4 regions of the Bacillus sp. CPT56D-587-MTF genome follow, and region 4 is predicted to be linked to each of the others. Evidence: riboswitches for the same ligand, from Rfam matches in the RefSeq annotation. Region 4 holds a riboswitch; each other region holds the start of a gene.
The links. Region 4 has a riboswitch for thiamine pyrophosphate ahead of tenA (thiaminase II). Riboswitches for the same ligand answer to the same signal wherever they lie in the genome.
Positions count from the first base shown of each region.

Region 1 (3,201 bases), 4.5 Mb from region 4:
GAACAATGAACACATGGACACAAGTTTATGATCCATTCGGAAACATTTGGATTTCGGCAGCGGTAGCACTTATTCCGATTATCTTTTTTTTCTTAGCTTTAGCAGTTTTCCGCATGAAAGGGTATGTGGCAGGATTTATTACAGTTGTACTTACAGTTTTAGTAGCGTTATTCGCTTATAAAATGCCGTTCACGATGGCAATGGCAGCGACCGGATATGGTTTCTTATACGGATTATGGCCAATTGCTTGGATTATCATTATGTCGGTATTTTTATATAAAATTTCTGTGAAAACAGGTCAATTCGATGTGATTCGTGCATCGGTATTATCGATTACGAACGATCATCGTCTACTTGTTATTTTAATTGGATTTTCATTTGGAGCATTTTTAGAAGGAGCGGCAGGATTTGGGGCACCAGTAGCGATTACAGCAGCACTTCTTGCGGGGCTTGGGTTAAATCCTTTATACGCAGCAGGTCTTTGTTTGATTGCAAATACTGCACCAGTGGCGTTCGGAGCGATGGGAATTCCGATTACAGTTGCTGGACAAGTAACAGGTATTGATCCACATAAAATTGGACAAATGGCTGGGCATCAATTACCGTTCCTATCATTATTTGTGCCATTCTTTATCGTATTTTTAATGGATGGATTTAAGGGGATACGACAAACGTGGCCTGCGTTATTTGTAGCGGGTAGTTCATTTGCGATTACGCAGTTCATTACAGCGACATTTTTAGGACCAGAACTTCCGGATATTACATCGGCACTTGTAAGTTTAATTAGTTTAGCGCTGTTCTTAAAAGTTTGGCAGCCGAAAGAAATTTATCAATCCGGGCAAGCAAATAGTGAAGTAGCAGCAACAACGACAGTAGCATCGATGCCGAAATTAACGTTTGGAAAAGTAGTGAAGGCATGGTCTCCATTTATCGTATTAACGGTTATGGTAGTCATTTGGAGCCAAAGTTTCTTTAAGGCATTATTCGCTCCAGGAGGGGCTTTAGCAAGTCTTGTATTTAAGTTTGAAATTCCAGGTCTGCATAATCTAGTAATGAAAGCAGAGCCGATTGTAAATAAATCAACGCCTTACGAGGCAATTTTGAAGTTTGATGTATTATCAGCAACCGGAACGGCGATTTTAATTGCTTGTATCATTTCCATGTTTATTTTGAAAATGAATGTAAAAGATGCAGTAGTGACATTTAAAGAAACGTTAAGCGAATTAAAAATGCCAATTCTATCTATCGGATTCGTACTAGGGTTTGCATTTATCGCAAACTATTCTGGTCTATCTTCTACGTTAGCGTTAGCATTAGCCGGAACTGGCGGACTATTCCCGTTCTTCTCACCATTCTTAGGCTGGATTGGCGTATTCCTAACAGGGTCTGATACGTCTGCAAATGCACTGTTCTCAAATTTACAAGCCATTACAGCGCAGCAAGTCGGCGTATCTGAAGTGCTTCTCGTTGCAGCAAATACAACAGGCGGTGTAACAGGTAAAATGATTTCCCCGCAGTCGATTGCGATCGCTTGTGCAGCGGTTGGTCTTGCTGGAAAAGAATCGGATTTGTTCCGTTTTACAGTGAAGCATAGCTTATTCTTCGTAATTATTGTTGGTATTATGACGTATGTGCAGGCGTATTATTTAACGTGGATGATTCCGTAAAGAGCAAAAGAAATAAGCTTTGAATTTTTCAGATTATGGTGTATGATGGGAAAGTATTGAAAATTAAATCAGTGATAAACTAGGGGTGCCTAACGTATGCGTAGGCTGAGAGAGAAGCGCGTGAACTTCTTAACCCTTTGGACCTGATCTGGCTCGTACCAGCGTAGGGAAGTTAACGGCTTTACATAATGATGTCTTTATGAGCCAGGTCCTTATTTTTTTATGGACCTGGCTCTTTTTATTTTGGCATACGCTGGCCATATCTCGTCCTTGTCACGTACAGGGGGGCAACAAAGGTTATGAAACAGTCTGTTTCAGCTGAGCAAATTGAATTGAAATCGAGTTTACCAGGGAGTAAGAAAGTGTATGTGGATGGACCACGAGAAGGTATGAAAGTACCGATGCGTGAGATTGAACAAAGCGAAACGAATGGCGTTCCAAATCCGCCAATTCGTGTGTATGATACGAGCGGCCCTTATACGGATCCTGAGTATAAAGTGGAGTTAGAAAAGGGGATTCCAACGCCGCGCCATTCTTGGATTCTGGGGCGTGGTGATGTAGAAGCATACGAAGGGCGTGAAGTGAAACCAGAGGATGACGGTGTGAAAGTGGCTTCGAAACATACACCTGTTTTCCCGCAGATGGATCGCAAGCCACTTAGAGCAAAGCAAGGTGCAAACGTTACGCAAATGCACTATGCACGTAATGACATTATTACGTCTGAGATGGAGTATGTTGCGATTCGTGAAGGGGTAGAGCCGGAGTTTGTTCGTAAGGAAATCGCAGAAGGCCGCGCTATTTTACCAGCGAATATTAATCATCCAGAAGCTGAACCGATGATCATCGGGCGTAATTTCCATGTGAAGGTAAACGCGAATATCGGAAACTCAGCTGTATCTTCTTCGATTGCAGAAGAAGTAGAGAAGATGACATGGGCAACGCGCTGGGGTGCAGATACGATTATGGATTTATCTACAGGTAAAAATATTCATACGACGCGTGAGTGGATTATTCGTAACGCGCCTGTACCAGTTGGAACTGTACCGATTTATCAAGCGCTGGAAAAAGTAAACGGAATTGCAGAAGATTTAACGTGGGAAGTATATCGTGATACGTTAATTGAGCAGGCGGAGCAAGGCGTTGATTACTTTACAATTCACGCTGGTGTATTGCTTCGTTACATTCCAATCACGGCAAAGCGTACGACAGGTATCGTTTCGCGCGGTGGTTCGATTATGGCGCAGTGGTGTCTATTCCATCATAAAGAAAACTTCCTATATACTCACTTTGAAGAGATTTGTGAAATTATGAAGCAGTACGATGTTTCGTTCTCTCTTGGAGATGGATTACGTCCAGGGTCTATTGCAGATGCAAATGACGAAGCACAGTTTTCTGAGCTTGAAACACTTGGCGAATTAACCAAAATTGCTTGGAAACATGATGTGCAAGTTATGATTGAAGGACCTGGACACGTACCGATGCACTTAATTAAAGAGAATATGGAGAAAGAGCTTGATATTTGTCAGGGCGCGCC
Region 1 covers NZ_JBYTEF010000001.1:4,854,083-4,857,283, reverse strand. The annotation lists gene lldP (L-lactate permease) at 6-1,667, shown strand; TPP riboswitch at 1,739-1,854, shown strand; gene thiC (phosphomethylpyrimidine synthase ThiC) at 1,967-3,201, shown strand, end outside.
Region 1: another riboswitch for thiamine pyrophosphate. It lies ahead of thiC (phosphomethylpyrimidine synthase ThiC); the one in region 4 lies ahead of tenA (thiaminase II).

Region 2 (3,201 bases), 350 kb from region 4:
AACCAGAAAAGTGTTGCCATTTATAATTTTCGATATAGTACAAAATTGCGTAATGTTGCGGTTCATTACGCTTTTAGGCAGTTTAAGTTTTATAAATAATAGACTTTGGAGATGTAAAACAATTTGAAAATATAAATGTCCAAGGAACTAGCCGTATGCTAACATTAGCGGAGAAAGGTGCTACATTCCATTTTATTTCTACAATTGGTATCCCGTTAGAATTAGCGGTAGATCAATGGGATACATACATGAAAACTGGTGATTTTAATTACAGTGTAGACTTAGAGAATGTATATTCAAATAGTAAACTACAAGCGGAAAACATTGTTCGTGAAGCAATGAAAAATGGTTTGCGTGGAAATATTTATCGTGCAGGTAATTTAGCATGTCATTCAGAAACAGGTTCGTTCCAACAAAATATTGAAGGAAACGCATTTTATCGTCCTATTAAAACAATGCTATTAATTGGGAAAGCACCAAATGTGAAGTGGAAAGTTGATTTCACACCAATTGATTTTGCTAGTAAATCAATTGTATCGTATTTGCAAGATGCGCAAATTATAGGAGAGACGTTACATATTTGTCATCCACATCAAATTGAGTTTGAACAATTTATACAGCTAATTGGAGAGTGTGGATACAATCTTGAAATGGTTCCACTTTCAGAATATGTAAATACCGGACTTGCATTAGCGAAGGGAAATGAAGTAATAGCAGAGTTAATTGCTTCTCAAGTTGCAGGAGATGGAGCGCAGCAATCTGAAATTGTAATGGGTACGCGTAGAACGAATAAATGGATTAAGAAAAAAGAATTGATAGTACCAGCAATTAATAAAGAATTTATTCAGCAGTTATTAGCTCATGGTGAAAAAGTTGGTTATTTTCCAAAAATAATGAAATGATTATGCATGCTTTTGTTTGTTCAATAAAATAAATCATGCTACAATGAAAACGAATTAAGGACCGGGGAGCCAATTGGCTGAGAGGATGTAAGTAAACATCGACCCTCAACCTGATCTGGATAATGCCAGCGTAGGGAGTTACTTAAAGTGATGTAGCATATGTTATTCTGTAATAACTTGCATAAAAGGCTTTCCTACGCAGTAGGAAAGCCTTTTCTTATTTTTGAAATTTATTTTTATAAGGGGGATTTTATTATGTCACAACAAGTTACAATGTCATTTTCAGTAGTACCACAAGCAAAAACGAAAGATGTATATTCTGTTGTCGATAAAGCAATTGAAGTTGTGCAACAATCGGGAGTTCGTTATGAAGTAGGGGCAATGGAAACAACTTTGGAAGGAGAATTAGATGTACTTCTTGATGTCGTTAAACGTGCGCAACAAGCTTGCGTCGATGCTGGAGCAGAAGAAGTGATTACTTCTATTAAAATCCATTATCGTCCAAGCACTGGTGTAACGATAGATGAAAAGGTTTGGAAGTACCGTGATGAATATGCAAAACCAGAAGCAATCTAAACTTATTACAACTATTTGGCTTATCCTTCTCATTGCGATATGGGAAGGATCTGTTTCATTATTTAAAATCGAACCGTGGATTTTACCAAAGCCTTCTGCCATTGTTCAAGAATTAATTGGGATGAAAGATTTACTATTACCAAATACGATGCAAACACTGCAGGAAGTTATAATTGGACTATTCTTTGCAATTTTATTGGGGACGAGCATCGCAATTATTATGGACGTTATACCGTTATTTCGTATTTTAATAAATCCATTGCTCGTTATTTCGCAAACAATTCCAATTGTTGTACTTGCACCGCTATTTATTATTTGGTTTGGATATGGGATGTTGCCGAAAGTAATGGTCGTAATACTCGTTTGTTTCTTCCCAATTGCGCTTAGTATTTTAGAAGGTTTTCAAACAGTAGATAAAAACATGTTGAAACTGTTACAAACAATGAAGGCGACAAAATGGCAAGTTTACCAGAAAGTAAAATTTCCAGCAGTGCTTCCATACTTTTTCTCAGGTTTAAAAATTGCAGTTACATATAGCGTAATGGGGGCAATTATCGGAGAATGGCTCGGTGCAAGTGAAGGATTAGGCGTTATGCTTACGAGGGCTACAAAATCCTTTTTGACTGCCCGAGTATTTGGTGTTGCAGCAATCATCGTTATGGTGACATTATGCCTGTATTTTATCGTAGAGTTTATGGCAAGAATAACAGCACCATGGATATATAGAAAGGACGGCAGAAAATGAAAAAAGGTTTGAAAGTTATGTTAGCTGCCTTAGTAGCGGTAGGTGTGGCTGGATGTAATCCGGCGAAGAAAGAAGAAAGTGCAAGTAAAGATCAAAAAGTAAAAGTAGTATTAGATTGGTTTCCAAATACGAATCATACTGGCTTGTATGTAGCGCAAACGAAAGATTATTACAAAAAGCAAGGATTAGATGTAGAAATTATTCAACCAGGTGACAATGTAACAGCAGAGCAAATGATAGCATCAGGAAAAGCAGACTTCGCAATAAGCGCACAAGAAAATGTAACGTTAGCTCGTGTGGAAGGAATTCCTGTTGTATCTGTAGGAGCGATTATTCAGCATAACACTTCAGCGTTTGCATCGCTTAAGAAAGATAATATGACGTCACCGAAAGATTTTGAAGGTAAACGTTACGGCGGCTGGGGAGGACCAGCGGAAGAAGCGACATTAAAGACGATTATGGATAAACATCAAGCTGATTTTAATAAAGTTGAAAAAATCATCTTAGGACAAACAGATTTCTTTAAATCAATCGGTCGTGATGCAGATTTCGAATGGATTTATTACGGTTGGGATGGTATTGAAGCGAAGCGCCAAGGAAAAGAGTTAAATACGATTATGGTGAAGGACTTAGATCCAGCGCTTGATTTCTATAGTCCTGTTATTATTACGAGTGAAAAACATACGAAGCAAGATAAAGACTTTGTGAAAAAGTTTATGAGTGCAACGACAGAAGGTTATAATTTTGCAATTAAGGAACCGAAAGAGGCTGCTGATATTTTAATTAAAGCTGTTCCAGATGTAAATAAAGATTTAGTTCAAGAAAGCCAAAAATGGTTAAGTACGAAGTATCAAGATGATGCTAAAGCATGGGGAGTACAGAAGGAAGAAATTTGGACGAATTACATGAATTTCTTATATGACAACAAAGTTATTAAAAAGAAAATCGATGTAAAAGATGCTTTTACAAATGAATTCC
Region 2 covers NZ_JBYTEF010000001.1:22,672-25,872, forward strand. The annotation lists partial or broken gene AC3WVZ_RS00115 (SDR family oxidoreductase) at 105-902, shown strand; TPP riboswitch at 955-1,056, shown strand; gene AC3WVZ_RS00120 (MTH1187 family thiamine-binding protein) at 1,158-1,478, shown strand; gene AC3WVZ_RS00125 (ABC transporter permease) at 1,450-2,223, shown strand; gene AC3WVZ_RS00130 (ABC transporter substrate-binding protein) at 2,220-3,201, shown strand, end outside.
Region 2: another riboswitch for thiamine pyrophosphate. It lies ahead of AC3WVZ_RS00120 (MTH1187 family thiamine-binding protein); the one in region 4 lies ahead of tenA (thiaminase II).

Region 3 (3,201 bases), 5.3 Mb from region 4:
TTGATCGTACTGGTACAACTGGCATTGGAAAATATGTTTTAAATCATAGCTTTATGATTCCAGGTCTAATCGCAACATTCACTTCTATCGGAATTGGAATGCTCTTAATTTCAATTATGTTTTAAAGAAAAAGCACAAACCTTTATTTAAAAAGGTTTGTGCTTTTTTAATCAAATGTTTGTTTAAATTTTGGGGCAGTCTATTTCTCCATGCAGCACTTGAAATGCTACACGTCCTTCCCTACAAACTTCTCTTTACTTCTTCAGCTAATTTTCTCGTACTTTCATACGCCGATTCAGCTAAACTAATTGCTGAAATAACTGAAACACCGTCCGCACCCGCTTCTATAACTGCCGCTGTATTTTCAATTGTAATCCCACCAATACCAACGATTGGCACTGTAATTCCTTGTTCTCTAAAATAGGCTAATCCTTTCGTTCCTTGAACCGCTTTCGTATCTTTTTTCGTACTCGTTGGGAAAATAGGTCCAACGCCTAAATAATCTGCTCCATTTTCGATTGCAAAGCGTGCTTCTTCAATTGTATGAGCAGATACGCCGATAATTTTATCTCCCATTTTTTCACGAACAGATGTAATTCCTTCATCATCTTGTCCTACATGAACACCATCTGCATCTAATTCAATGGCTAATTCTACATCATCATTTACAATGAAAGGAACGCTATATTCCTTACAAAGCGTCTGCAATTCTTTTGCAAAGCGCACTCTATCTTCTCCGATTAAAGAACCTTCCCCCTTCTCGCGAAACTGAAAAATTGTCACTCCACCATCTAACGCTTCTTTCAATACAGCTAAAGGATCCCTTGTGCAGTTATTACTTCCCATAATAAAATACACTTGCAATAGCTTAGACATTTTATCTATTTCAATGCGTGCCATTTCTTTCACTCCCTCTTACTCTAACTCCTCAATCTTTCCATACTTCTCAATATCACCAGAAGTAGTATTCGCTAACTGATTTAAAAATTCAATTTGGAAACTACCAGGTCCCTTTTCCACGGTCTTAGCAGCTGCCAGTTCCGAAGCTACACCATAAAACGTTAATGCTGCTACTGCTGCTTTTACATAATCTTTTTCCACTGCTACAAATGCTCCTATTACAGAAGTTAGTAAACAACCTGTTCCCGTAACTTTCGTTAAAATAGGGTGACCATTTCGAATAACAATAGTTCTCTCTCCATCTGTAACAACATCTTCTTTTCCAGTAATGACCGCAACTGTATTTAGTTCATCTGCTGCCTGCCTTGCAATACTTACAACATTTCCATTTCCAGTACCAGCGTCTACCCCTTTAATTTCCCATTTCTCATTAATAACATTTGCTATTTCAGCTGCATTTCCGCGGATAATTGCTAACTCAATTTCAGCCGGAATATGTCTCGCAACTTCTGTTCGGTACGAAGTTGCTCCTGCACCAACTGGATCAAATAGTACTGGCACATTGTTCGCATTTGCTGATTTACCCGCGAGTAACATCGCTTCTACTTCTTCAGGACGAAGTGTCCCCATATTTAATACTAACGCTCCAGCAATGCTAGCCATTTCTGCTACTTCTTCTTTCGCATACGCCATTACAGGCGATGCCCCAAGTGCCAACAAACCGTTAGCAGTAAAATTTGTTACAACAACATTTGTAATATTATGAACAAGCGGATTAGATTCTCTCACCAAATCCACTACTTTACTAATTTCTTTCATATTCATCCTTTTCATCTCCTAACTATAATGATGGGAGATACACAAAAAGACACTTTACGCGTACGCAAAGTGCCTGAATATGTGCTTTTACACTCTCCCTACGCTGGCATTATCCAACAGGTTCAAATGGTCAATGACGGACTAGTAGCCATACTCTCAGTTTGTATCCACAAACTCCCATGTGTTTCTTATTCATCTACTTCAAAGTCTACTCTTATTCTAGTAAAATAACAAGTTCTTTACTTTTCTATTTGATATAGAGGCAACTGATAAAGTGAAACTTTAATCAGTTGGGATTTTGTTAACTCCATTAAAAACAGCTGAAATATGGAGCGAAACTGAATCTCAAGAAGATGTATGCTATATTTAACTTATGGAAATTTGAAAGGATGTTTTTAATATGTCAAAAAGCGTTGTAATCGCTGAAAAACCTTCCGTTGCACGAGATATTGCTCGTGTACTGAAGTGTGATAAAAAAGGAAACGGCTATCTTGAAGGTAGTAAATATATTGTAACTTGGGCTTTAGGTCATCTCGTTACATTAGCAGATCCAGAAAGTTATGATGTGAAATATAAAAAGTGGAATTTAGAAGATTTACCGATGCTACCTGAGCGTTTGAAATTAACGGTTATTAAACAAACTGGTAAACAATTTAATGCTGTAAAAAGTCAGCTACTTAGAAAAGATGTAAATGAAATTATTGTAGCAACAGACGCTGGACGTGAAGGGGAATTAGTCGCACGCTGGATTATCGATAAAGTTAAGCTAAATAAACCAATCAAACGTTTATGGATTTCTTCTGTAACCGATAAAGCAATTAAAGATGGTTTTGCAAATTTAAAACCAGGTAAAGCCTATGACAATTTATACGCTTCAGCAGTTGCGCGTTCAGAAGCTGACTGGTATATCGGTCTTAATGCAACTCGTGCTTTAACGACTCGCTTTAATGCCCAGTTAAATTGCGGCCGTGTACAAACCCCTACTGTTGCTATGATTGCTAGTCGTGAGGATGAAATAAAGAACTTCAAAGCACAAACTTACTACGGCATCGAAGCTCAAACAATGGCGAAGCTCAAACTTACTTGGCAAGATGCAAATGGCAATAGCCGTAGTTTTAATAAAGAAAAAATCGATGGTATTGTAAAACGTTTAGATAAACAAAATGCTACTGTTGTGGAAATTGATAAGAAACAGAAGAAGTCATTCTCTCCTGGTCTTTACGATTTAACTGAATTGCAACGTGATGCGAATAAAAAGTTCGGTTACTCTGCTAAAGAAACATTAAATATTATGCAAAAATTGTATGAACAGCATAAAGTACTAACGTACCCTCGTACAGATTCACGCTACATTTCATCTGATATCGTTGGAACACTTCCAGAACGTCTAAAAGCATGTGGTGTTGGAGAATACCGTCCCTTCGCACATAAAGTATTACAAAAGCCTATCAAACCTAACAAATCATTTGTTGATGATAGTAA
Region 3 covers NZ_JBYTEF010000001.1:5,641,380-5,644,580, reverse strand. The annotation lists gene AC3WVZ_RS29145 (anaerobic C4-dicarboxylate transporter family protein) at 1-125, shown strand, start outside; gene thiE (thiamine phosphate synthase) at 241-900, opposite strand; gene thiM (hydroxyethylthiazole kinase) at 916-1,725, opposite strand; TPP riboswitch at 1,798-1,910, opposite strand; gene topB (DNA topoisomerase III) at 2,120-3,201, shown strand, end outside.
Region 3: another riboswitch for thiamine pyrophosphate. It lies ahead of thiM (hydroxyethylthiazole kinase); the one in region 4 lies ahead of tenA (thiaminase II).

Region 4 (3,201 bases):
TTCTTTCAATCGGTTCATCACACAAGTACCTGCCTTTGTAACATACTAAGAAGCTCATCTTTCAGCGCTAATACTTCCGGTTTATATAAATCTTTTCGTGTTCTGTTATGATCAAGCGGTACAGTCCGCTCAGTCAAAGTCGTTATCGGCTGCTGTTCCACTACTAAAACTCTGTTTGAAAGAAATAACGCTTCTTCAACATCATGAGTAATGAATAAAATTGTTTTTTCCCACTCTTGCCATTGTTCAAACAACCATTCTTGCAAAGAGGTCTTCGTTAAAGCATCCAACGCACTAAATGGTTCATCTAACAGCAATATCTCCCCGCCTGTTAATAAAGTTCGAATAAAAGATACACGTTGTCTCATCCCACCAGATAAATCTTTCGGATATTTTTGCTCATACCCTTGCAAACCAAATTTATGTAACAGTTCCTTTGCCTTTACTTCTGCTTCTTTCTTCTGTACACCTTGGCACTCTAGCGGCAGGGCAGCATTCTCAATAATTGTTCTCCACGGCAAAAGCATATCTTTTTGCGGCATATATCCTACAGGATGGTTCTTTGTTTCTGTCAGTTCTATCTGTCCAGTACTTACCTTTTCTAGACCTGTAATAAGGCGAAATAAAGTACTTTTTCCACATCCACTCGGTCCGATAATACTGACAAACTCTTTCTCATATATAGAAGCATTTAATTCATGGATGATTGGTTTCTCATCGTAATGAAAAGAAACATTATGAAACTGTAGTATGTTCTTGCTCCTCAAATCCCCACATCTCCTTACGATAGGACATATCCCAGAATAAATATTCAAATCGACTGGAATATAAGAAGATCTCCTCTAATCTTTCTAGTTCTTTCTCAGACTTTCCAACTGCCATTTCATTTAATAAATCTATTAACCAAATACAAAGATTACCGTATTCTTCCGAACTATATCCTTGAATCCACTCACCAAAAAACTCATGATCTCTTGCTCCAGGAATATCATTTAAACGCTTTCCAATTTCCCAATAGCTCCACATACATGGAAGAAGCGCTGCTATTAATTCCGCAAGTGTGCCATTTTGAGATACAGACATCATGTAATTTGTATAAGCTAAATTTTTAGCAGATGGTTTCGCAGACTCTATCTCCTCTATAGAAATTCCAAGTCTTTTTGCATATTGTTTATGGATTGTCATTTCGCCATTTAATATTCCATCAATTTGTTCAGCGAACTTTCCCATTACTTGTGGATTCGTTGCTTTTACAACACCAATCGCATATAACTTTGCATAATCTAGCAGATATAAATAATCTTGAATAATATAATACTGGAATTTATCTTTTTCTAACGTGCCATCTCCCATACCCACTACAAACGGATGATTATGACTCATCTCCCAAACCGGTTGCACAGTTTCTAATAATCTATCGCAAAATTTCATTTCTCTATCCCCTTTCAATATATGTATCTAAATAAAAAACCACTTCTATATATAAGAAGTGGTTACAGCAAATAAAGTTATACATTTATTCGATGTTCCACTTCCCTTCGCTAGTATTACCTAGATCAGGTGTTGTAAGGGTTAAGGATTATTCCTCTCTCAGCAAGTCAAGCACCCCTAGTGGTTTCAATATGAAATTTTCAAATAAAAAAGCCCCGTTTCTATACGCAAAGAAACGGGGACTCATTGTTAGTGTCCGAATTGCTTCCCTACGCTAGCATAATCTAGATCAGGTAATAAAAAGGATCAAAGGCTTACGGCCTACTCTCAGCTGGCAACACCAGCTCTCCTAGCAAACTATAAAATTATCACTGTCAGTATAACACCCTAATAAGACATCATCAACTTTTTTAATTTTCTTAATTGCCAACATAATATCAAAATTATACAATACATACATTCTATTTTAGAAAATAAAACCCCAATTAATTGTATAAAAAGGAATCATTATCCTCAAAAAATTTATTTTTATATTGATTTCATATTACATTTATGTGAATACCCCCACTATATTATATCTTTATACTATAATAAAATTACAACTATACAACTAGAGGAGGTCTCTATTCCATGAATATGAAAGCTACTGCTTTAACAGCAACTACTGTAGCGATTGCTTCTTTACTTCCTTCTATGGGTGAAACAAATGTACAAAAAGCAAACGCTGAACAATTATCTAATATTAAAACTGGGTATGTCAAAGTCGATCAAGTAGCATTACATACAGAAGATAACGTAAAAAGCACATCAATTGATACAATTCGCTTTAATACAAAAGTGAACATCATTGAAACAACTAATGGTTGGTATAAAGTATCTGTTCATAATAAAGTAGGTTATGTACAAAAAGATGCTATTTTACTAAAAAACAAACTTCAATCTAATGATCAATACATCGTTAATGCTAATGCATTAAACGTTCGCTCTGAACCTAATTTAGAATCTTCCATTTTAGATGTATTACCAAATGGTAAGTTTATTACCGTTCAAGAAGATCAAGGCGAATGGTATAAAATATCACATAATGGCCAAACAGGTTACGTACAAAAAGCATTCATCTCTAATGGTTCACAACCCTTAGTAAAAGGAATCACCGTTCAAAATAATACAAAATATACTGTTGCAACACCTAATCTAAATGTACGTAGCACAGCTAGTACAAGTAGCGCTCTACTCGGTTCATTACAAAACGGTACTCAAGTACAAGTAGTAGAAACTGTAGGTACTTGGTATAAAATTCGTTTTGGCACAGGATACGGATATGTAGCAAAACACTATGTAGTACAAAATCAACCACAAGCTAAAACAGATCAGCCTTCATCAATTCCAGCTGCTTTCAAATTCCCCGCTCAAGGAAGAATTAGCTCAACCTTTGATATACGCTGGGAACAAATGCATTATGGTATAGATATTGCCGCTCCAGGAAACGTCTCTATCCAAGCTGCTGCTGCAGGTAAAGTTGTGAAATCTTATTATTCAGCTAGCTATGGCAATGTTGTTTTCATTGCGCATCAAATCAATGGGAAATTATATACAACTGTTTATGCTCATATGAAGGATCGCACTGTACAAGCTGGTGATCAAGTACAGACTGGACAATTAATAGGTCATATGGGAAACACAGGTCATTCATACGGGCAACATCTTCATTTTGAATTACATAATGGAGAATGGAATTTTGAAAAAACAAATGCAGTAAATCCACTGCCA
Region 4 covers NZ_JBYTEF010000001.1:377,308-380,508, reverse strand. The annotation lists gene AC3WVZ_RS01975 (ABC transporter permease) at 1-18, opposite strand, end outside; gene AC3WVZ_RS01970 (ABC transporter ATP-binding protein) at 18-767, opposite strand; gene tenA (thiaminase II) at 736-1,431, opposite strand; TPP riboswitch at 1,517-1,620, opposite strand; TPP riboswitch at 1,681-1,792, opposite strand; gene AC3WVZ_RS01960 (SH3 domain-containing protein) at 2,062-3,201, shown strand, end outside.